DNA from 2 places in the Azospira sp. genome. Region 2 is predicted to be linked to the other one. Evidence: riboswitches for the same ligand, from Rfam matches in the RefSeq annotation. Region 2 holds a riboswitch; the other holds the start of a gene.
The links. A riboswitch is a leader RNA that binds a small molecule or an ion and turns the genes downstream of it on or off. The one in region 2 is predicted to bind glycine.
Positions count from the first base shown of each region.

Region 1 (10,645 bases), on a different contig from region 2:
TGGTAGTGGCCAAGGTGCAGGCTGCCCGTGGGGCGCATGCCGGAAAGGACTCGTTCCGCGTACATGGTGATGTTTGTCTCAGGCTTGGAAATTGAAAATCAGGGCCAACAGGTAACGCATGATACCCATCAGCGGATAAAGGATGCTGGCCAGCACGCCGGAAAAGAGCAGCAGGATCAGGATCGGGAAACCCCAGGGTTCCACCCGGGAAAAGGCGACGGCCTGGCGGTAGGGCAAAAGGCTGACGGCGATGCGGCCGCCATCCAGGGGCGGAATGGGCAGCAGGTTGAGCAGCATCAGGCCGATATTCACATCCATGCCCAGGTCGGCCATACGCTCCAGGGGCAGGGTATAGGCATTCACCGGCAGCAGCTGGGCCAGCTTGAGCATGCAACCCCAGCCGATGGCCATGGCCAGGTTGGCCAGGGGGCCGGCGGCGGCCACCCACAGCATGTCCTGCTTGGGACGGCGCAGGCGGCCGAAATCCACGGGCACCGGTTTGGCATAGCCGAACAGCAGGCTACCGCCGGAGAAGAGCAGGATCAGCACCGGAATCAGGATGGTGCCTACCGGATCGATGTGGCGCAGGGGATTGAGGCTGATGCGCCCCGCCGCATAGGCCGTCAGGTCACCGAAGTGGCGCGCCACATAACCATGGGCGGCCTCGTGCAGGGTGATGGCGAAGATCACCGGCAGGGCTGCAATGGCAAGAGTCTGGATCAGTTGGTCCATGGCGCGTCAGCGTAATAAAGGGGGGATTCTACCAAAGGGACCGACCCGGCTCCGGTCGGCCGTGCTGGTCAGAGACCGAAGGGGGCCAGCGCTCCGCGGCCGGCCCGCACCAGTTCCGGTGCCCCGCTGGTGAGGTCGATGACGGTGGTGGGCTCGGTGCCGCAATGGCCGCCATCCAGGATCAGCTCCAGCTGGTCGTCGAGACGGTCCTGGATCTCCCAGCCTTCGGTGAGAGGCGCTTCATCCCCGGGCAGCTGCAGGGTGGCGGTGAGCAGGGGCTCGCCGAACTCCTCCAGCAGGGCCAGGGCGCCCAGATGGTCGGGCACCCGCAGACCGATGGTCTTGCGCTTGGGGTGCATCACCCGTCGCGGCAGTTCCTTGGTGCCTTCCAGGATGAACACGTAACTGCCCGGCGTGACCGTTTTGAGCAGGCGGTACTGGGCATTGTCCACCCGGGCAAAGTGGGCGATCTGGGACAGGTCGCGGCACATCAGGGTCATGTGGTGCCGGTCATCGACGCCGCGGATGGCCCGCAGCCGATCCAGGGCCTCCTTGTCGCCCAGATGGCAGGCCAGGGAATAGCAGGAGTCAGTGGGAAAGGCGATCAGCCCCCCCTCCCGCAGGACCTGGGCGGCCTTGGCCAGCATGCGGGGCTGGGGATTATCGGGATGGAGGGAAAGATATTCGGCCATGGCGTGGATGATCAGACGAAACGGGAGCAGATGGGCGTGAGGCCGTCCGGCAGGGGCGAGAGGCGCCCCAGATCGGTATAGCTCTCCTCCGGCCCGTGGAAGTCGGAGCCGCGGGAGGCGAGAAAGCCGTAATGGCGGGCCAGGCGGGCGAAATGATGGATCTGGTCGGGGCTGTGGCTGCCGGTCACCACCTCGATGCCCTCCCCGCCCGCATCCTTGAACTGGCCCAGAAAACGGCGCAAGGCCGCATTGGAAATCTTGTAGCGCCCCGGATGGGCCACCACGGCCAAACCGCCGGCGGCACGAATCCAGCTGACCGCGTCCTCCAGGGAAGCCCAGCGATGCTCCACGTAGCCGGGCTTGCCCGGGGTGAGGTAGTTGTCGAAGACGTTGTGCACGTCCTTGCACAGGCCGATCTGCACCAGATAGCGGGCGAAATGGGCGCGGGAAATCAGGTTGGGGTTTTCCGCATAGGCCATGGCGCCCTCGAAGGCGCCGCGGATGGCAATGGCCTCCAGGGCCTCGGCCATGCGCCTAGCCCGTTCCACCCGGCCGCTGCGGATGCCGGCCAGCCCTTCGTTCAGAACCGGATTGGCGGCATCGAAGCCCAGGCCCACCACGTGGATGGAGAGGCCTTCCCATTCGATGGAAACTTCCACGCCATTGACCAGGCCCATGCCCATTTCCTCCGCCGCGGCCCGGGCTGCGGGCAGGCCGGCCAGATCGTCATGGTCGGTCAGGGCCAGCAATTGCACCCCGTTGCCGGCGGCGCGGCGCGCCACTTCGGCCGCCGGCAGCAGGCCGTCGGAAGCGGTGGAGTGGCAGTGGAAATCCCAGTTCAGGTCAGACATCGGCAGGTCGCGACAAAGGCGCCCCAAGACAGCAGGAAAGCGCGGAATCATAGCACAGGGGCCGCGCCGCCCCTTGGCCTCAGGCCGTGATGAAGGACTCCAGCAGCGCTGCCACCGCCTCGGGCGCATCGTGATGCAGCATGTGGCCGGCATCGGCCACCACGGCTTCCCGGGCCGAGGCAAAACAGCCCAGGCGTTCCCGATAGTCGCCCTCGTCTATATGAAAGCGTTTGAGGAAAGAGGTTTCCGCTCCCCGCACCCACAGGGTGGGCGCCTGGACCCGGCGCCAGCAGGCCTTGGCTTCCTCAAGCCGGTAGAGCAGCGGACTGGCGGCCTTGTGCCAGGGATCGCCGGCCCACTTCACACTCCCGTCATCGTCGACACGCCCCAGATGGGTGGCCAGGAACTCGGCCCGAGCAGGTGTCAGGCGCGGGTTGTCCCGGCGCAGGCGGGATGCCAGGGCGGTCCGGTCGGCGTAGGCATGGAGTGAGGGCGGCGCAGCCAGTTGATCCAGCCAGGCCGACAAGCGTTCCGGCGCCTGGGCCGGGACCATGTCATTGATACCGAAACCTTCCAGGGAGACCAGGTGACTGATCCGCTGGGGCCGCAATCCGGCGTACAGGCAGGCCACGTTGCCGCCCATGCTGTGCCCCACCAGGGGCACGGCCTGCCGGGGGAACAGGCTGTCCAGCATGGCATCCAGATCACCCAGGTAATCGGCGAACCAGTAGGGCCCCCGATTTTCCTGGCTGTCGCCGAAGCCCCTCCAGTCCGGTGCCAGCACGGACCACTCCCGACTCAGGGCATCCACCACGAACTGGAAGGAGGCGGCAACGTCCATCCAGCCGTGCAGCAACACCAGGGGCGGCGCCTCGGCAGGCCCCCAGCGGCGCAGGGCCTGGCGACGGCCGCGCAGGGAGAAATATTCGACTCGGCTCGGTTTCATGGCAGGCAAATGAAAAGGGCCGGCACAGGCCGGCCCCGGGTGTGGTGGCGCAGGACTCAGTCGTCGTGCATCTGGGACTGCAGGTAATTGGGCAGGGTCACCTTGGCGATCAGCTCCAGCTGGGTTTCCAGCCAGTCCACATGCTCTTCCTCGCTTTCCAGGATGTCTTCCAGCAGATCCCGGGTGACGTAGTCGGCCACGCCTTCACAGTAGGCAATGGCTTCGCGCAGCAGGGGGATGGCGGCCAGTTCCAGCTTCAGGTCGCACTCCAGCATTTCCTTGGTGTTCTCGCCGATGAACAGCTTGTTCAGCTGCTGCAGGTTGGGCAGGCCTTCGAGGAAGAGAATGCGCTCGATCACCTTGTCGGCATGCTTCATCTCGTCGATGGACTCGTGGTACTCGTGTTCGTTGAGCTTCTTCAGGCCCCAGTTCTTGTACATGCGGGCATGCAGGAAGTACTGGTTGATGGCGGTCAGCTCGTTGGCCAGAATCTTGTTGAGGTACTGAATGACTTTTTTATCGCCCTTCATGGCTGGCTCCTGATTCGTTGGGGAATGGATGCCGGTAGATTAGCACAAGGCACAAAAAAGAAGCCCCCGCGCCGATGTGACGCGAGGGCAAGGGGAAAAAGCGGAACGGACTGCCCGACCGAACCGCAACCCGAGGTTCAACAATGCTTGGCGTTAGCGCATTTGCCGCAGCCCCGGCACTGGCCCAGTTCGTCGCGCAACTGCTGGCGCACTTCCCGGGCGCATTTGCCGCAGCAGGTGCCCACCCCCAGCTCGTCGCGCAGGTCGGCAAGCGTGGAGGCGCCCATGGCTACGGACGCTGAGATCTGGCGATCAGTAACGGCGTGGCAGACACAGACATACATGGCGGGTGCTCCTGAACAGATGGATGGCTAACAAACTAATGAGAATTATTATCACGAACCCATCCAAATGCAAGTGCTTCTCAACAAATATTTATCAACCCATGTAGCAAGCCAACTCCCGGCCCTCCCGGAGGCCCTTGCCGGGCATCCGGGCGACGGCCTGAAATCTAGCATTGGCGCGGTCTGGGAAAACGCCGCTGGCAGCGCCGCCCGGGCTTGTTGTCATGCCCCCTGCCTTTGGGTATAGTCCGCCGCGCAAACGGGAGAGCGCGGCCCGGCTTCCACGGGCTGCCGCCGAAGGCGCAATCCACCATTCGCTAGCCCCGAAATCGCTCAGGCAAAAAGGACCGTTTGCGGCAGAACATCTCTGGAGAGCGGCCCCCGGTCCGGGCGGCCCACCGAAGGGGGCAACGGCCGCTGTTTCTCCATCCTCCGGGTGGAACGAACGGGGACCGCAACACTCTCAGGTTGCAGGACAGAGGGGGCGAGCCGGAAACCAGACCTGTCTGGAATTTTCCGGCTCGCCCCTTTTTCGTTTTCAGAATCGGCTTTCACAGCCCCGCCCAAGGAACTGAAATGACGAAGCAAACCGTCCTCAACAAGGCCCACCGCGCCCTCAATGCCCGCATGGTGGATTTCGGCGGCTGGGACATGCCGGTGAACTACGGCTCCCAGATCGAGGAGCACCATGCCGTGCGCAACGACTGCGGCATGTTCGACGTCTCTCACATGTGCGCCGTGGATGTCACCGGTGCCGACGCCAAGGCCTTCCTCCTGCGCCTCATCGCCAACAACGTGGACAAGCTGAAAGTCCCGGGCAAGGCCCTCTACAGCGCCATGCTCAACGAGGCAGGCGGCGTGGTGGACGATCTCATCGTCTATTACCTCACCGACACCCACTACCGGGTGGTCATCAACGCCGGCACCGCCGACAAGGACCTGGCCTGGATGGATCAGCTCCTGGGTCAGTGGCAGCTGGACGTCTCCGTCATTCCCCTGCGCGAAGGTCCCAAGGCCGTAGCCATGATCGCCGTGCAAGGCCCCCAGGCCAAGGCCAAGGTGTGGCAGGTGCTGCCCGAGGTGAAGGCCGCCACGAAAAACCTGGCCCCCTTCTTCGGCACCCAGATCGGCCAGTTCTTCATTGCCACCACCGGCTACACCGGCGAGGACGGCTTCGAGATCGCCCTCCCCGCTGCCAAGGCCGAGGACTTCTGGAATGCCCTGATCGCCGCCGGCGTGCGCCCCTGCGGCCTGGGCGCCCGGGACACCCTGCGCCTGGAGGCCGGCATGAACCTCTACGGCCAGGATATGGACGAAACCGTCTCCCCCCTGGACGCCGGCCTGGCCTGGACCGTGGACCTCAAGTCCGAGCGGGACTTCGTCGGCAAATCCGCCCTCCTCGCCAACGGCCAGAAGGCCCAGTTCCTCGGCCTCAAGCTGCTGGACAAGGGCGTGTTGCGGGCCCACCAGAAGGTGGTGACGAGCCAGGGCGAGGGTGAAATCACCAGCGGCACCTTCTCCCCCACCCTGGAACAATCCATCGCCCTGGCCCGCCTGCCCCTGGGCGTCGCCATTGGCGACACCGTGCAGGTGGATATCCGCGGCAAGCTGCTCAACGCCCAGGTGGTCAAACCCGTTTTCGCCCGTCACGGCAAGGCCGTGGCCTGATTTATCCCGATTTCAGCAATCAGAATTCACATTCAACTTAAGGAGAGTTCCATGTCCAACGTTCCCGCCGATCTGAAGTACACCAAGAGCCACGAATGGGTTCGCCTCGAAGCCGACGGCAGCGTCACCGTGGGCATCACCGACCACGCCCAGGAAGCCCTGGGCGACCTGGTCTTCATCGAGCTGCCGGAAGTGGGCAAGACCCTGGCCGCCGGCCAGGAAGCCGCCGTGGTGGAATCCGTGAAGGCCGCCGCCGACGTGTACGCCCCCATCGCCGGCAGCGTCACCGCCGTCAACGAGGCCGTGGTGGATGCCCCCGAGACCCTCAACCAGGACGCCTACGCCGCCTGGCTGTTCAAGCTGCAGCCGGCCAACGCCGGCGACCTGGGCGCCCTGCTCGATGCCGCCGCCTACGGTGCCGTGGCCGACAGCGAATAAGCCAACAGACAAGGGAAGGGCAAAGCCCCTTCCCTTTTTTCTTTCCGCCTCCCGAGATTGCCCATGTCCGATACCCTGCCCCAGTCCCTTTCCGCCCTGGAACAGAAGGACGAGTTCATCGCCCGCCACATCGGCCCCTGCGCCAGCGAAATGAGCCAGATGCTGGCCGCCATCGGTGCCGCCAGCCTGGATCAGCTGGTGGATCAGACCGTGCCCGCCGCCATCCGCTTCCCCGCCGACCTGCCCCTGCCCGCCCCCCGGCGCGAGCATGAGGCCCTGGCCGACCTGAAGGCCCTGGCCGGTCGCAATGTGGTGAAAAAGTCCCTCATCGGACAGGGCTATCACGAGACCCTGACGCCCAAGGTGATCCTGCGCAACGTGCTGGAAAACCCGGGCTGGTACACCGCCTACACCCCCTACCAGGCCGAGATCGCCCAGGGCCGCCTGGAAGCCCTGCTCAACTACCAGCAGGTGATCATCGATCTCACCGGTCTGGAACTGGCCAACGCCTCCCTGCTGGACGAGGCCACCGCCGCCGCCGAGGCCATGACCATGGCCCGCCGCGTCTCCAAGTCCGGCTCCAACCGCTTCTTCGTGGATGCAGCCTGCTTCCCCCAGACCATCGACGTGGTCAAGACCCGGGCCGCCTACTTCGGCTTCGAGCTGATCTTCGGGCCGGTGGAAGAAGCCGCCACGGTGGAGGTCTTCGGCGCCCTGCTGCAGTACCCCAACGACAAGGGGGAGGTGCAGGACCTCACCGCCACCATCGCCGCCCTCAAGGCCAAGGGTGCCGTCACCGCCGTGGCCTGCGACCTCATGGCCCTGGTGCTGCTGAAATCCCCCGGTGCCATGGGGGCCGACATGGCCCTGGGTTCTTCCCAGCGCTTTGGCATTCCCATGGGCTTCGGCGGCCCCCATGCCGCCTTCTTCGCCTGCAAGGACGAACACAAGCGCTCCGTGGCCGGCCGCATCATCGGCGTCTCCGTCGATGCCCGGGGCAACAAGGCCCTGCGCATGGCCCTGCAGACCCGGGAACAGCACATCCGCCGGGAGAAGGCCAATTCCAACATCTGTACTTCCCAGGTGCTGCTGGCCAACATGGCCGGCATGTATGCCGTCTATCACGGCCCCGAGGGTCTCAAGACCATCGCCCGCCGCATCCACCGCCTGGCCGCCATCCTGGCCACGGGCCTGGCCAAGGCCGGCATCAAGCAGCTCAACGCCTGCTACTTCGACACCCTGCAGCTGGACCTGGGGGCCAAGGCCCTCACCGTGTACCAGGCCGCCCAGAATGCCGGCTACAACCTGCGTCTGATCGAGGGCGGCCGCCTCGGCATCGCCCTCAATGAAAAGACCACCCGGGAAGACGTGGCCACCCTGCTGCAACTCATCGCTGGCGTGAAAGTCGACATCGAGGCCCTGGACGCCCAGGTGGCCGCCGCCGACCCAGCCCTGCCGGCCGAGCTGCTGCGCACCGACGCCATCCTCAGCCATCCCGTGTTCAACACCCACCACACCGAACACGAGATGCTGCGCTACCTGAAGAAGCTGCAGAACAAGGACCTGGCCCTGGATCACTCCATGATCTCCCTGGGTTCCTGCACCATGAAGCTGAACGCCACCAGCGAGATGATTCCCGTCACCTGGCCCGAGTTCGGCGACATCCACCCCTTCGCGCCCCTGGACCAGGCCCAGGGCTACCTGGAGATGATCGAGCAGTTGGCCGAGTGGCTGAAGACCGTCACCGGTTTCGACGCCGTCTGCATGCAGCCCAACTCCGGCGCCCAGGGCGAATACGCCGGCCTGGTGGCCATCCGCCGCTACCAGGAGGCCAACGGCCAGGGCCAGCGCGACATCTGCCTGATTCCCAAGTCCGCCCACGGCACCAACCCGGCCACCGCCCAGATGGCCGGCCTGCAGGTGGTGGTGGTGGATTGCGACGACAACGGCAACGTGGACGTGGCCGATCTCAAGGCCAAGGCCGAGCAGCACGCCGCCAAGCTCTCCTGCCTGATGCTCACCTACCCTTCCACCCACGGGGTGTTCGAGGAAGCGGTGAAGGATATCTGCGACATCGTGCACGCCAACGGCGGCCAGGTGTACATGGACGGCGCCAACCTCAACGCCCAGGTGGGCCTCACTGCTCCCGGCTTCATCGGCGCCGACGTGTCCCACATGAACCTGCACAAGACCTTCGCCATCCCCCACGGCGGCGGCGGCCCGGGCATGGGCCCCATCGGCCTCAAGGCCCATCTGGCCCCCTACATGGCCGACCACGCGGTGCAGGCCACCGGCCCTGCCGAGCGCAAGCACAAGGGCCAGGGCGCCGTTTCCGCCGCTCCCTTCGGCTCCGCCTCCATCCTGCCCATTTCCTGGATGTACATCGCCATGCTGGGCGGCAAGGGCGTCAAGACCGCCACCCAGGTGGCCATCCTCAACGCCAACTACGTCGCCGCCCGCCTGCAGGAACACTACCCCGTGCTGTACCGGGGCAAGAACGGCCGCGTCGCCCACGAGTGCATCCTGGACATCCGCCCCATCAAGGCGGCCACCGGCATCGCCGAGATCGACATCGCCAAGCGCCTCATGGATTACGGCTTCCACGCCCCCACGGTGAGCTTCCCGGTGGCCGGCACCATCATGGTGGAGCCCACCGAATCCGAATCCAAGGCCGAGCTGGACCGCTTCATCGACGCCCTGATCGCCATCCGCAACGAAATCCGCAAGGTGGAAGCGGGCCAGTGGCCGGCGGACAACAACCCGCTGAAGCACGCCCCCCACACCCAGAAGGATCTGGCCGACGAGGTCTGGAGCCGCCCCTACAGCCGTCAGGAAGCCTGCTATCCCCTGGCCTGGGTGGCTGAGAACAAGTTCTGGCCCAGCGTGAACCGCATCGACGACGTGTACGGCGACCGCAATCTCTTCTGCGCCTGCGCCCCTGTGGAGGACTACCAACATGGCTGATCAGATCCTGGTACTCACCGTCATCGGTGACGACCGCCCCGGCCTGGTGGAGCAGCTATCCACCGCCATCTCCACCCATCAGGGCAACTGGCTGGAATCCTCCATGTCCCGTCTGGCGGGCAAGTTTGCCGGCATCCTCAAGGTCAGCGTACCGGCCGAGCAGGCCCCAGCCCTGCAGCAGGCACTGGCCGGCCTCTCCCTGCTCAAGGTGACGGTAGAAAGCTCCCCCGAAAGCCAGGAAGCCCCCAAGGGCCGCCGCCTGCGCCTTTCCCTGGTGGGCCACGACCGCATTGGCATCGTGCGCGAGGTCTCCCAAGTGCTGGCCCGCCACGGCGTCAATGTGGAGGAGCTGGCCACCCACACCTCCAGTGCCCCCATGTCCGCCGAAATCCTCTTCCACGCCCAGGTCAGCCTGCTGGCCGGGCCGGGACTGGATGTGCGCGGCCTCACCGGCGAGCTGGAACGGCTCTCCAACGATCTCTTGGTCGATATTTCCCTGGACGAAAAGCTCAGCGCCTGAGCTTCCCGCCCCCCGTCCCGTTCCCGGGGCGGGGCCACTCCCCGCTTTTTTCCCCACATTTCATTTCGGTCAAAGGCCGATGCCCCGGGCCGGGGCACAATTCCACCTCCATCCCCTTACCCTTCCCCCATGTCCGGTCCCATCGAAGTGCGCATGCCCAAATACCCCGAATGCTGGGAGAGTTGCGGCAACTGCGCCCAGGGCGACGTCTTCGTGCTGGAACTCCTGGTCCAAGCCGGTGACACATTGGCACGGGACGACAACATCCTGACCCTGGAAACCGGCAAGGTGGCCCTGGACATTCCCAGCCCTTACGCCGGCACGGTGCGGGAAGTCTTCGTCTGCGCAGGCGACGTCCTGGCCGAAGGCGCCCTGCTGCTGACCCTGGACCCGTCCTAACCGCCTGATCCTATGGGAGCCCCCATGGCCATCCAGCCCCGACGTCTGCGACTTGCCCATCTGGGGGCCGCCCTGGCCAGCGGCGGGCGCACCTTCGCCCGCAACCCGGGCCCCAGCGCGCTCCTGGCCCTGCCCCTGGCCGTCGTCGGCGTACTGATCTGGCTGATCCTGGGCCAGGCCGCCGTCGCCCCCCTGGCCCTAGCCGCCAGCGGCGGCTTCATGCTGGTCGGCCCCCTGCTGCTGGTGGGCTATTTCGAACTGGCGGACCGCAGCGCCCGTGGTGAAGCGGCCCCTGCAGCCCTGGCCTTCACCGCCTACCGGCGCGCCCCCACCGGCCTGTGGGCCATCGGTGCCGTGTGCACCTTTTTCTACCTGATCTGGATCACCGACGCGGCCACACTCTACGGCTTCATGGTGGGCGGCGAACCCCGGGGCCTGGCCACCCTGCTCAGCCCCGGCACCGACGTGCAGGCCTTCCTGCGCTGGAGCTCCCTCATGGGGGCGGTGCTGGCCTTCATGATCTACGCCGTCACCGCCTTCGCCGTGCCCCTGCTGCACTAC
Region 1 is NZ_JAOTRW010000007.1:108,277-118,921, forward strand. It holds gene OEL49_RS11785 (tryptophan--tRNA ligase) at 1-65, opposite strand, end outside; gene OEL49_RS11790 (site-2 protease family protein) at 79-732, opposite strand; gene OEL49_RS11795 (L-threonylcarbamoyladenylate synthase) at 801-1,424, opposite strand; gene OEL49_RS11800 (3',5'-nucleoside bisphosphate phosphatase) at 1,436-2,275, opposite strand; gene OEL49_RS11805 (alpha/beta fold hydrolase) at 2,355-3,221, opposite strand; gene bfr (bacterioferritin) at 3,278-3,751, opposite strand; gene OEL49_RS11815 ((2Fe-2S)-binding protein) at 3,889-4,095, opposite strand; glycine riboswitch at 4,346-4,455, shown strand; gene gcvT (glycine cleavage system aminomethyltransferase GcvT) at 4,672-5,763, shown strand; gene gcvH (glycine cleavage system protein GcvH) at 5,815-6,201, shown strand; gene gcvP (aminomethyl-transferring glycine dehydrogenase) at 6,265-9,165, shown strand; gene OEL49_RS11835 (glycine cleavage system protein R) at 9,158-9,685, shown strand; gene OEL49_RS11840 (biotin/lipoyl-containing protein) at 9,815-10,084, shown strand; gene OEL49_RS11845 (DUF2189 domain-containing protein) at 10,109-10,645, shown strand, end outside.
Region 1: another riboswitch for glycine. It lies ahead of gcvT (glycine cleavage system aminomethyltransferase GcvT); the one in region 2 lies ahead of OEL49_RS02890 (trimeric intracellular cation channel family protein).

Region 2 (10,645 bases):
AGAAGACCAGGGCGAAGTCGAAGATGCCGCCGGCGACGCGCTGGCCGTCCACGGTCACGTGCTTTTCATCCAGGTGCCAGCCCCGGGGACGGATCTGCAGGGTGGCGATCTGGTCGTTGAGCTTGTATTCCTTGCCGGCTTCGTTCTTGAAGGAGAGTTGGCGGCGGATGGCCTGGTAGAGGTTGACCTGCCCCTGGATCTGGTTGTCCCAGTTGGGGGAGTTGGAATCCTCGAAGTCGGTCATGTAGGAATCAGCGCCGGAGTTGAAGGCGTTGATGATCATCTTGGCTTCGACCGGGCCGGTGATTTCGGTGCGGCGACGCTCCAGGGCGGCGGGCAAAGGGGCGACCTTCCAGTCACCCTCGCGAATGTGCTTGGTCTCGGGCAGGAAGTCGGGCATCTCGCCGGCATCGATGCGGGCCTGGCGCTCGACGCGGGCCTTCAGCAGTTCCTGGCGGCGGCCTTCGAAGGCGCGGTGCAGCTTGGCGACGAACTCCAGGGCCTCCAGGGTGAGGATGCTTTCGTACTGGGGCTGGATGGGAGCGGTGATTTGCATACCGGCGGGCAGGTTCAGGCTCATGGTCTCTCCTAGTTTGAATCGTTGAAAATGCGTAATCGGGAAAAGGGAAATTTCAGAAATAGGTTTTGACGAAGTAGATGATCGTCAGCACGGTGCCCACGGCCACCACCAGGCGGCGCAGCCACAGGGCCGGCAGGCGCCGGGCCAGGGCGGCGCCGGCGTAGCCGCCGGCCATGGCGGTCACCAGCATCAGCAGCGTGTGGGGCCAGCTGATGGCTCCGGCGATGATGAAGGTGAGGCCCGACACCGTGTAGTTGATTGCCGACAGCCAGTTCTTGATGGCGTTGAGCTCCTGCATGTCCTCCAGGCCCTGGATCGACAGGGCCGCGAGCATGAGGATGCCCTGGCCGGCACCGAAAAAGCCGCCGTAGATCGATACGGCGAGCTGAAAGAGGGTTCCGCCGACGCTCCTGCGCCCGGCATCGGGATCGGCCTGGAGGCCCAGGCGGGTCTTGCTCCAGGCCACCAGCTTCGCGACCTGGCCGGAAAAGGCGAAAAGGGCCGTGGCAGTGAGCAGCAGCCAGGGGATGAGCTTGGCGAAGGCGGCGTTGGAGGTGGCCAGCAGCAGCAGGCCGCCGGCGAGGCCGCCGATCAGGGCCACCACCGTGAGCAGAATGACCCAGGACTTGTGCCGCAGCAGCTCCCGCCGGTAGGCCCAGGCGGAAGACAGGCTGGCGGGCCACAGGGCCACGGTATTGCTGGCGTTGGCGGTGACCGGGGGCACCCCGGCGGCGAGCAGGGCGGGGAAGGAGAAGAAGGTGCCGCCGCCGGCCATGGCGTTCATGCCGCCGGCGAGAAAGGCGCCGCCGCCCACCAGGGCAATGGTGAGGAGTTCCATCACTGGTTCTCCCGCACGAAGGCCACCACGTCGGAGAGACGATGGCCGCTGGCCGTGGGGCTGACGTTGAGCTGCTCCGGCGGCTGGCCGGTACGGTTGATCCAGAAGGTGGTGTAGCCGAACCAGGTGGCGGCGCAGGCATCCCAGCTGTTGGCCGAGACGAAGAGGATTTCCCGGGCCGGCAGGTCGAAGGCGTCGGGTCCCAGCTGGTACACCTCGGGGGCCGTCTTGAATTTCTGCACCATCTCGACGGACAGGATGTGGTCGAAGATGCCGCCCATGCCGCTGCTCTTGACGGCGATGTCGAGCATGGCCCGGGTGCCGTTGGAGAGGATGGCCAGGGGCAGGCCCAGGGTCTTCAGTTCCTTCAGGGCCGGCAGATTTTCCGGGAAGGCGGAGAGGCAGGCGTACTGGCTCATCAGCCGGCCCCGTTCCGTTTCGCCCATGGCCACGCCGATGGCGGCGCCGGCATAGATGAGGGCGTCCTGGGTGACTTCCCAGAAGGGCTTGTAGCGGCCGCTCATGCTGCGGATGCGGCTGTATTCGATCTGCTTGTCGCGCCACAGGGCGGCGAGCGCCACCCCCTTGCCCGGGAAAAGCTGCTCGGCCAGGGCGCCGACGGAATAGACGTCGAACAGCGTTCCGTAGGCGTCGAAGGCGATGGCTTTGATCGGGCAGGGGGCGGTCATTTTTTCTCTGTCGGACTTGGGGTTTGCGGGTCGATCCGGAGATTATGGATCAGCCTACGCATCGCAGTTTATTGTTGCTCGAGGTAAAAGATAAGCTAGGATTGCAGCGAATGATCTTTTACTTTAAGTATGTAATGCCATGGATGCCTTCAAGCAGATCAATGCCTTCGTGAACGTGGCCGCCAAGGGCAGCCTCTCCGCCGCCGCGGCCCAGGAAGGGGTGACCCCGGCCATCATCGGCCGCCGCCTGGACGCCCTGGAGGCCCGCCTCGGGGTGAAGCTGATGGTGCGCACCACGCGCAAGCTGTCCCTCACCTTCGAGGGCAGCGCTTTCCTGGAGGACTGCCAGCGCATCCTCAACGACCTGGCCAATGCCGAAGCCTCGGTCAGCCTGGGCGGGGTCAAGGCCAGCGGCCACCTCAAGGTCTCGGCCCCGGCCGGTTTCGGGCGCAAGCACGTGGCACCCCTGGTGGCCGACTTCCTTTCCGGCAATCCGGAAGTGACGGTGAACCTGGACCTGACGGACCGCCTGGTGGATCTGGTGAACGAGGCCATCGACCTCTCGGTGCGCATCGGCGAACTGAGCGATTCCAGCCTGGTGAGCCTGAAGCTGGGGGACATGCGGCGGGTGGTGGTGGCCAGCCCCGCCTACCTGGCGCGGCACGGCACGCCCCGGGCCCTGGAGGACCTGGCCGGGCACAACTGCCTGTCCCTCGGTCAGCAGCGGGGCTGGACCTTCCGCCATCCGGAAAAGGCAGGGGAGAGCCTGGTGCTGAAGGTGGCGGGCACCCTGGAGTGCAACGACGGCGCCGTGCTGCACGAATGGGCCCTGGCGGGCTACGGTCTGGCCTGGCGTTCGGTGTGGGAGGTGGGGGAGGATCTGGCGGCGGGCCGGCTGGTGTCCCTGCTGGACGAATGGGCGGCGCCGCCGGTGGGCATCTACGCCGTCTTTCCCCAGCGCCGCCATCTCCCGTTGCGGGTGCGGCTGTTCATTGACTTCCTCAAGAACACCTACGGCAACCCGGGCTACTGGCAGATGCCGGCCTGAGGCGCCGGCTCCTGCCTGGTAGTCCGGGGCCGGCGGGGCCTACAGGGCGGTGGCGATCTTTTCCAGGGATTCCAGGTCCCGCTCGAAATCGCAGATTTCCGCCCCCAGGGCGTCCCGCACCGAGACCATGCCCAGGGGGCGCCCAGCCTGCACCACCGGCATGTGGCGGTAGCCGCCGATGTGCATCAGGTGCAGGGCATAGGAGAGGGGCTTTTCCGGCGGCACGGCGCGGGGATTGGCGGTCATCACCTCGGACAGCAGGGTGTGCTCCGGGTCCAGCCCCGGGGCCAGGACCCGGTTGAGGGCGTCCCGCTCGGTGAAGATGCCGGTGAGAAAGCCGTGTTCCACCACCAGCAGGGCGCCGACCCTGGCAGCGGCCATGCGCTGGCAGGCCTCACGCACGGTAAGGTCGGCGGTCGCGGTGACCGGGGTCTGCTGGCTGATGATGTGGGCAATGCTGCGGTGGGGCATGGTGGGTCTCCTCATCGTTGTTGTGGTGGGTCAAGCCCGGCGATGAGGGATGGACCCGGCGGCCCGGGGCCGGTTTCCGGCCATCAAAAGAATGAATCGGCGGGCCCCGGGGATTTCCCGGGGCCGGGCCGGCATCAGTCCCAGCGCTGGCGGTAGGAGAAGGTCGGCAGCTTCCAGCCGCGCCAGATGGCGCAGAGGCGCAGGGCCAGGCCCAGGCCGAAGCTGATCAGGGTGTTGGCCTCCGTGCCCAGGCCCAGGTCTCGCAGCACCAGGTAGAGGCTGCACACGGCCAGGGAGACGCTGGCGTACAGCTCCTGGCGGAACACCACCGGCACCTGGTTGCACAGCACGTCCCGCAGGATGCCGCCGAAGATGCCGGTGATCATGCCGGCCATGATCACCACCACCGGGGCGTAGCCCATGCCCAGGGCCACTTCGCAGCCGATCAGGGAAAAGGCGATGAGGCCCAGGGCGTCCAGCACCAGGAAGACGGTCTTCAGGTGGTGCATGAAGCGGGCGAAGAGGGTGGTCACCAGGCCGGCGGAAATAACCAGGTAGATGTAGGGCGGATGCTGGGTCCAGCCGATGGGGAAGTGGCCCAGCACCATGTCGCGGATGGTGCCGCCGCCCAGGGCGGTGACGAAGGCGATGAAGGCGACGCCGAAGATGTCCATGTTGCGCCGGCCGGCGGCCAGGGCGCCGGACATGGCCTCGGCGGTGATGGCGATGAGATAGATGGTGATCAGCACGACACACCTCCCCGCAGAGGAAGGCAGGATGCGACAAAGCAAAGGGGATAGGCCGGCAGGTGCGCCGGTATTGGGGCGTGGCAGGGCATGACGGAAGCGCCTTTACAGATAAGGTCCGGCGGCAGGCCATGCTGAAGACCCTTGCCGGATGCGCCTCTCCCCCTGTCCTTGTACCTGAGAGTTTCGGCCTGCGCCCCACGGCGCCGGCTTAGCCCCTTCGGTGGGCCGCGCCGTGTTGCGGCCGGCCGCTCTCCAGACGGCAAATACGAAACCCGCAGTTCCTGGTGCCTGAGCGATTATGGGAGCTTGCGCCTTCGGCGGAGGCCCGGCGCCGGTTGCGGCATGGGCCCCTCTCTCCTGCGGGAGGGCGGATTATCCGCGCCCGGGGCCGCCTTGGCAATGCCGGGCGGCAGCGCCTGCTCTCAGTGATCCGGCGCCCGGTTCCCCCATTTTTCCCGCGCCACCCATTCCCCCGAGCGGCAGGATTGGCGCACAATGGCCGCCTTTCCCGCCCACTTCGCGGCCGCTGCGGCGGCCTTTGCCGCCATGTCCCAGTCCCCCGTTTCCCTGTTGCGCTTTGCCGACCTGCAATGGCCCGACGCTGCCGCTGCCGCTGCCGCTGCCGCTGCCGCTGCCGCTGCGGCGCCGGCAGCGCCGGTGGTGCTGGTGCTCTGCGCCGCCTGGTGCGGCGTCTGCCGGGGCTTCGAGGCCGCCACGGCCGCCGCCGCGGCGGGCCATGAGGGCGCCTGGGCCTGGATCGACATCGAGGATGCGGCGGACGCCCTGCCCAGTCTCGATGTGGAAACCTTTCCCACCCTGGCGGTGATCCGGGGCGGCGAACTGCGCTTCTTCGGTCCCATCCTGCCGGACGGCGCCATCCTGGGCCGTTCCGTCGCCGCCGCCCTGGCCGGTGACGGCCGGCCGGCCCTGCCGGAGGGCTTTTCCGCCGACGAAGGCGAGGAAATCCTGGCCCTGGCTGGCGCCGTGGCGCGCCGCGCTAGCCGCTGATCTAGGCCGGGCGGGCCAACCGCGGCCACTTCAGCAGGCCGTTGGCCAGGGCCGTGCCCAGCAGCACCAGAGTGCCACCCAGCAGCAGGTGGCCGCCCAGCTTTTCTCCCAGCAGCAACACCCCCCACAGCACGCCGAATACCGGAATGAGGAAGGTCACCGAGAGGGCGCCCAGGGGTCCCACTTCGTGCACCAGCCGGAAATAGAGCTGGTAGGCCCAGGCCGTGCACAACACCGCCAGGCCCAGCAGGGCGCCCCAGGCGGTGGGAGTGGCTGCCGACGGCAGGCCCTGGGGCGCGGCCAGGGGCAGCACCAGCAGGGCGGCGCAGATCATGCTGCCCTGGGTGGTGGCCAGGGGCGTGATGCCCTGGCCGTGGTGTCGGCTGTACACGCTGGCGAAGGCGTAGGCGGAAGGGGCCAGGGCGGCGGCCAGCATGGGTAGCCAGGCGTCGGGGCTGCCGCTGCTCTGCAATCCGTCCCAGGCCAGCACGGCCACACCCCCCAGGCCCAGCAGCAGGCCGGCCATGGTCACGGCGCGGATGGGCTGGCGCAGCCACAGGGCGCCGATGATGACGGCGAAGAGGGGCGAGGTGGAGTTGAGGATGGAGAGCAGGCCGGCCCCCAGGCTCTGGGCGGCATAGGCAAAGAGCAGGAAGGGCAGGGCCGAGTTGCACAGGCCGATGATCAGGTACTGGCGCCAGTGCCGGCGCCACTGCAGGGCCTCGCCGCTCCACCAGGCGAACAGGGTGAGGCTGGCGGCGGCCAGGATGACCCGCACTTCCACCGTCCACACGGTGCCGAAGGCGGGCACGGTGAGGCGCAGGAAGAGGAAGGAGGCGCCCCAGATGGCGGCGAGCAGGAGCAGTCGGGCGAGGCTGGCGGCGTTCATGGCCTGGGGGCGAAGGCGGAAGGAGCCGCCATTCTTGCCTGCAGGCCCGCTTCTGTCATGGGCCTTTTTGTGACGGCACATAAAAAAAGCCGACACCTTGTGGGTGTCGGCCTGTTCCCCAAGCAAGAGGATAAGGGATGATGCAATTCGGATTCCTGATGGCAGCAGACTGATCTGCTGCCGGGCATCCCGACCCTGGCCGGGATGCCCGCGGGTGCTGCTTAGTGGAACTGTTCTTCTTCGGTGGAACCGGTCAGGGCCTTGACGGAGGAGGAGCCGCCCTGGATCACGGTGGTCACGTCGTCGAAGTAGCCGGTGCCCACTTCCTGCTGGTGGGAGACGAAGGTGTAGCCGTCTTCGCGGGCGGCGAATTCGGGCTCCTGCACCATTTCCACGTAGTGCTTCATGCCTTCGCCGCCGGCGTAGGCCTTGGCGAACTTGAAGGTGTTGTACCAATTGACGTGGATGCCGGCCAGGGTGATGAACTGGTACTTGTAGCCCAGGGCGGACAGTTCTTCCTGGAAGGAAGCGATCTGGCTGTCGTTGAGGTTCTTCTTCCAGTTGAAGGACGGGGAGCAGTTGTAGGACAGCAGCTTGCCGGGGCAGGCAGCATGCACGGCCTGGGCGAATTCACGGGCGAAGCCGATGTCGGGCACGCCGGTTTCGCACCACACCAGATCGGCGTAGGGAGCGTAGGCAACGCCGCGGGAGATGGACTGTTCCAGACCGTTCTTGACGCGGAAGAAACCTTCCTGGGTACGTTCGCCGGTGAGGAAGGGCTTGTCGTTGGCGTCGTAGTCGGAGGTGATCAGGTTGGCAGCTTCGGCATCGGTACGGGCCAGGATCAGGGTGGGAACGCCCATGACGTCAGCAGCGAAACGGGCGGAGATCAGCTTTTCCACGGCTTCGCGGGTCGGCACCAGCACCTTGCCACCCATGTGGCCACACTTCTTGGCGGCAGCCAGCTGGTCTTCGAAGTGCACACCGGCGGCGCCGGCGGCGATCATGTTCTTCATCAGTTCGAAGGCGTTCAGCACACCGCCGAAACCGGCTTCAGCGTCGGCCACGATGGGCAGGAAGTAGTCGATGAATTCCTTGTCGCCGGGGTTGATGCCGCGGGACCACTGGATTTCGTCAGCGCGCTTGAAGGTGTTGTTGATGCGGCGAACCATGGTGGGGACGGAGTCGTAGGCATACAGGGACTGGTCCGGGTACATGGTTTCGGAGGTGTTGCCGTCGGCAGCAACCTGCCAGCCGGACAGATACACGGCTTCCAGGCCGGCTTTGGCCTGTTGCATGGCTTGACCGGCGGTGATGGCGCCGAAAGCATTCACGTAGCCCTTCTTGGCGCCGCCGTTGACCTTTTCCCAGAGGACCTTGGCGCCGCGCTGGGCGAAGGTGTACTCGGGCTGCAGGGAGCCGCGCAGACGAACCACGTCAGCAGCGGAATAACCACGCTTGACGCCCTTCCAACGGGGGTTCTCAGCCCAGTCTTTTTCCAGGGCGGCGATTTGCTGTTCGCGAGTGCTCATGTTCGGTTCCTCTATAAATAGCGTTGGCGGAAGATTCGGAGGCCAGTGTCGGGGTGACGTTTCCTGTGCTCCGATGGGAAAAAAGTATAGCGCCGATTTTGCACAGCAACACATGTCTTATATAAGACACAAGACAATATTTTTCCCTGTGTTTTTATGGTGTTGCAAATCGCATTCCGCTATATGAAACGATATTTGCGGCAGTGAAATGAATTGGGTGGGCAGTGCGGGATGACTCCGGCTTTCCTGTTCAAAGGAATTGGGGAAAACCCGTGGGCATTGTCAGGTGGTGGAAATGGCCGGCCGCCGTAGGGAAAACGGCGGGTGCCCGCGGGCCGCGCAGGCGGGATGGAAGAGGGCGAGGGGAAGAGGAACAGAGAGGGTGGGGCCGTCCCGGCGGACGGCCCCGGCAGGGCGGTGTCGCTTACAGCAGGGGCGTGGCGGAGACGATGACGCCGTCTTCATCCACGTAGATCCATTCCTCCGGCTTGAAGGTGACGCCGCCGAAGGTGACGTCGATGTTCTGGTCGCCGACGCCCTTCTTGATGCTTTTCTGGGGGTGGGTGTCCAGGGCGCGCACCCCCAGGTCGGTACGGTTGATCTCGGCCGAATCCCGGATGCAGCCATACACGACGATGCCTTCCCAGCCGTTCTTCTGGGCCAGCACGGCCAGCTGGTCGCCCACCAGGGCGCAGCGCAGGGAGCCGCCGCCATCCACCACCAGCACCTTGCCCTGGCCGGGTTGGCCCAGGGCTTCGCGCACCAGGGAGTTGTCCTCGAAAATCTTCAGGGTGTGGATGCGGCCGCAAAAGCGGGCACGGCCGCCGTAGGCCTTGAACATGGGGGTGACGACGCGCAGGGTGTGGCCGATGGCGGCTTCGTTGGCATCGCACAGGTCCGGGGTGGTGAAGCTCATGGGGTCTCCTGATTTTCTGGTGGTGGTTGGCGGTTCCGGATTCTAGGCAAAAAAAAGGCTGCGCCGGAAGAGGCGCAGCCTTTTGGGTCGGGTTGCCGTTCTCAGGCTCAGGCTACTGCTTCCGCCTCCTTGGCGAATTCGAGCTTCACCTTGCCCTCCTTGTCCACATCCACGGTGACCTTGCCGCCGTGGGCCAGGCGGCCGAACAGCAGTTCGTCGGCCAGGGCGGCGCGGATGGTGTCCTGGATCAGGCGGGCCATGGGCCGGGCACCCATGAGCGGGTCGAAGCCCCGCTCCGCCAGCATGTCCTTGAGGGCGTCGGTGAATACGGCTTCCACCTTCTTCTCGTGCAACTGCTCTTCCAGCTGCATGAGGAACTTGTCCACCACCCGCAGGATGATGTCGTGGTCCAGGGGCTTGAAGGAAATGGTGGCGTCCAGCCGGTTGCGGAACTCCGGCGTGAACAGGCGCTTGATCTCCACCATTTCGTCGCCCACTTCCTTGCTGGAAGTGAAGCCCACCGACGGTTTCTGCAACTCGGCGGCGCCGGCGTTGGTGGTCATGATGATGACCACGTTGCGGAAATCGGCCTTGCGCCCGTTGTTGTCGGTCAGGGTGCCGTGGTCCATCACCTGCAGCAGGATGTTGTAGATGTCCGGATGGGCCTTCTCGATTTCGTCCAGCAGCAGCACGCAGTAGGGCTTCTTGGTGACGGCTTCGGTCAGCAGGCCGCCCTGGTCGAAACCCACATAGCCGGGAGGCGCGCCGATGAGGCGGGAAACGGCATGCCGTTCCATGTACTCGGACATGTCGAAGCGGGTCAGGTCCACGCCGAGGAAGTAGGCGAGCTGCTTGGCCACTTCCGTCTTGCCGACGCCGGTGGGGCCGGAGAAGAGGAAGGCGCCGATGGGCTTGCCCGGGGCGCCGAGGCCGGAACGGGCCATCTTGATGGCCTTGGCCAGGGCGTCAATGGCTGCATCCTGGCCGAAAACGGTGGCCTTCAGGTCCCGCTCCAGGTTCTTCAGGGTCGCCTTGTCGTCGTTGGAAACGTGGCTGGAGGGGATGCGGGCGATCTTGGCGACGATCTCCTCGATCTCCGGCTTGCCGATGATCTTCTTCTGCCGCGACTTGGGCAGGATACGCTGGGCGGCACCGGCCTCGTCGATGACGTCGATGGCCTTGTCCGGCAGGTGGCGGTCGGTGATGAAACGGGCCGCCAGTTCCACCGCCGAGTTGATGGCGGCGCTGGAATACTTGATGCCGTGGTGGGATTCGAAACGGGTCTTCAGTCCCTTGAGGATTTCCACGGTCTCGGCCACGGAGGGCTCATTCACGTCGATCTTCTGGAAGCGGCGGGAAAGGGCGTGGTCCTTCTCGAAAATACCCCGGTACTCGGTGTAGGTGGTGGCCCCGATGCACTTCAGCTGGCCGCCGGAGAGGGCTGGCTTGAGCAGGTTGGAGGCATCCAGGGTGCCGCCGGAAGCGGCGCCGGCGCCGATCAGGGTGTGGATCTCGTCGATGAAGAGGATGGCGTCCGGATTGTCCTGCAGGGCCTTGAGCACGCCCTTGAGGCGTTGCTCGAAGTCGCCCCGGTACTTGGTGCCGGCCAGCAGGGCGCCCATGTCCAAGGCGTAGACGTGGGCCTTGGCCAGGATTTCCGGTACTTCCCCTTCCACCACGCGACGGGCCAGGCCCTCGGCGATGGCAGTCTTGCCCACCCCGGCCTCGCCCACCAGCAGCGGGTTGTTCTTGCGCCGGCGGCAGAGGGTCTGGATGACCCGCTCCAGTTCCTTGTCCCGGCCGATGAGGGGGTCGATCTTGCCCTGCAGCGCCTGGGCGTTGAGATTGATGGTGTAGCTTTCCAGCGGGCCGGCTTCGGGGCGGTTGTCGCCGTCCGTCTCCTGTTCCGTTTCCGCCTTGGCCGG
Region 2 is NZ_JAOTRW010000002.1:629,247-639,891, reverse strand. It holds gene aceB (malate synthase A) at 1-580, opposite strand, end outside; gene OEL49_RS02910 (sulfite exporter TauE/SafE family protein) at 633-1,418, opposite strand; gene OEL49_RS02905 (haloacid dehalogenase type II) at 1,418-2,107, opposite strand; gene OEL49_RS02900 (LysR family transcriptional regulator) at 2,247-3,155, shown strand; gene OEL49_RS02895 (cyclic nucleotide-binding/CBS domain-containing protein) at 3,195-3,626, opposite strand; gene OEL49_RS02890 (trimeric intracellular cation channel family protein) at 3,761-4,375, opposite strand; glycine riboswitch at 4,641-4,745, opposite strand; gene OEL49_RS02885 (thioredoxin domain-containing protein) at 4,871-5,383, shown strand; gene OEL49_RS02880 (DMT family transporter) at 5,385-6,272, opposite strand; gene aceA (isocitrate lyase) at 6,494-7,804, opposite strand; gene rraA (ribonuclease E activity regulator RraA) at 8,229-8,720, opposite strand; gene clpA (ATP-dependent Clp protease ATP-binding subunit ClpA) at 8,828-10,645, opposite strand, start outside.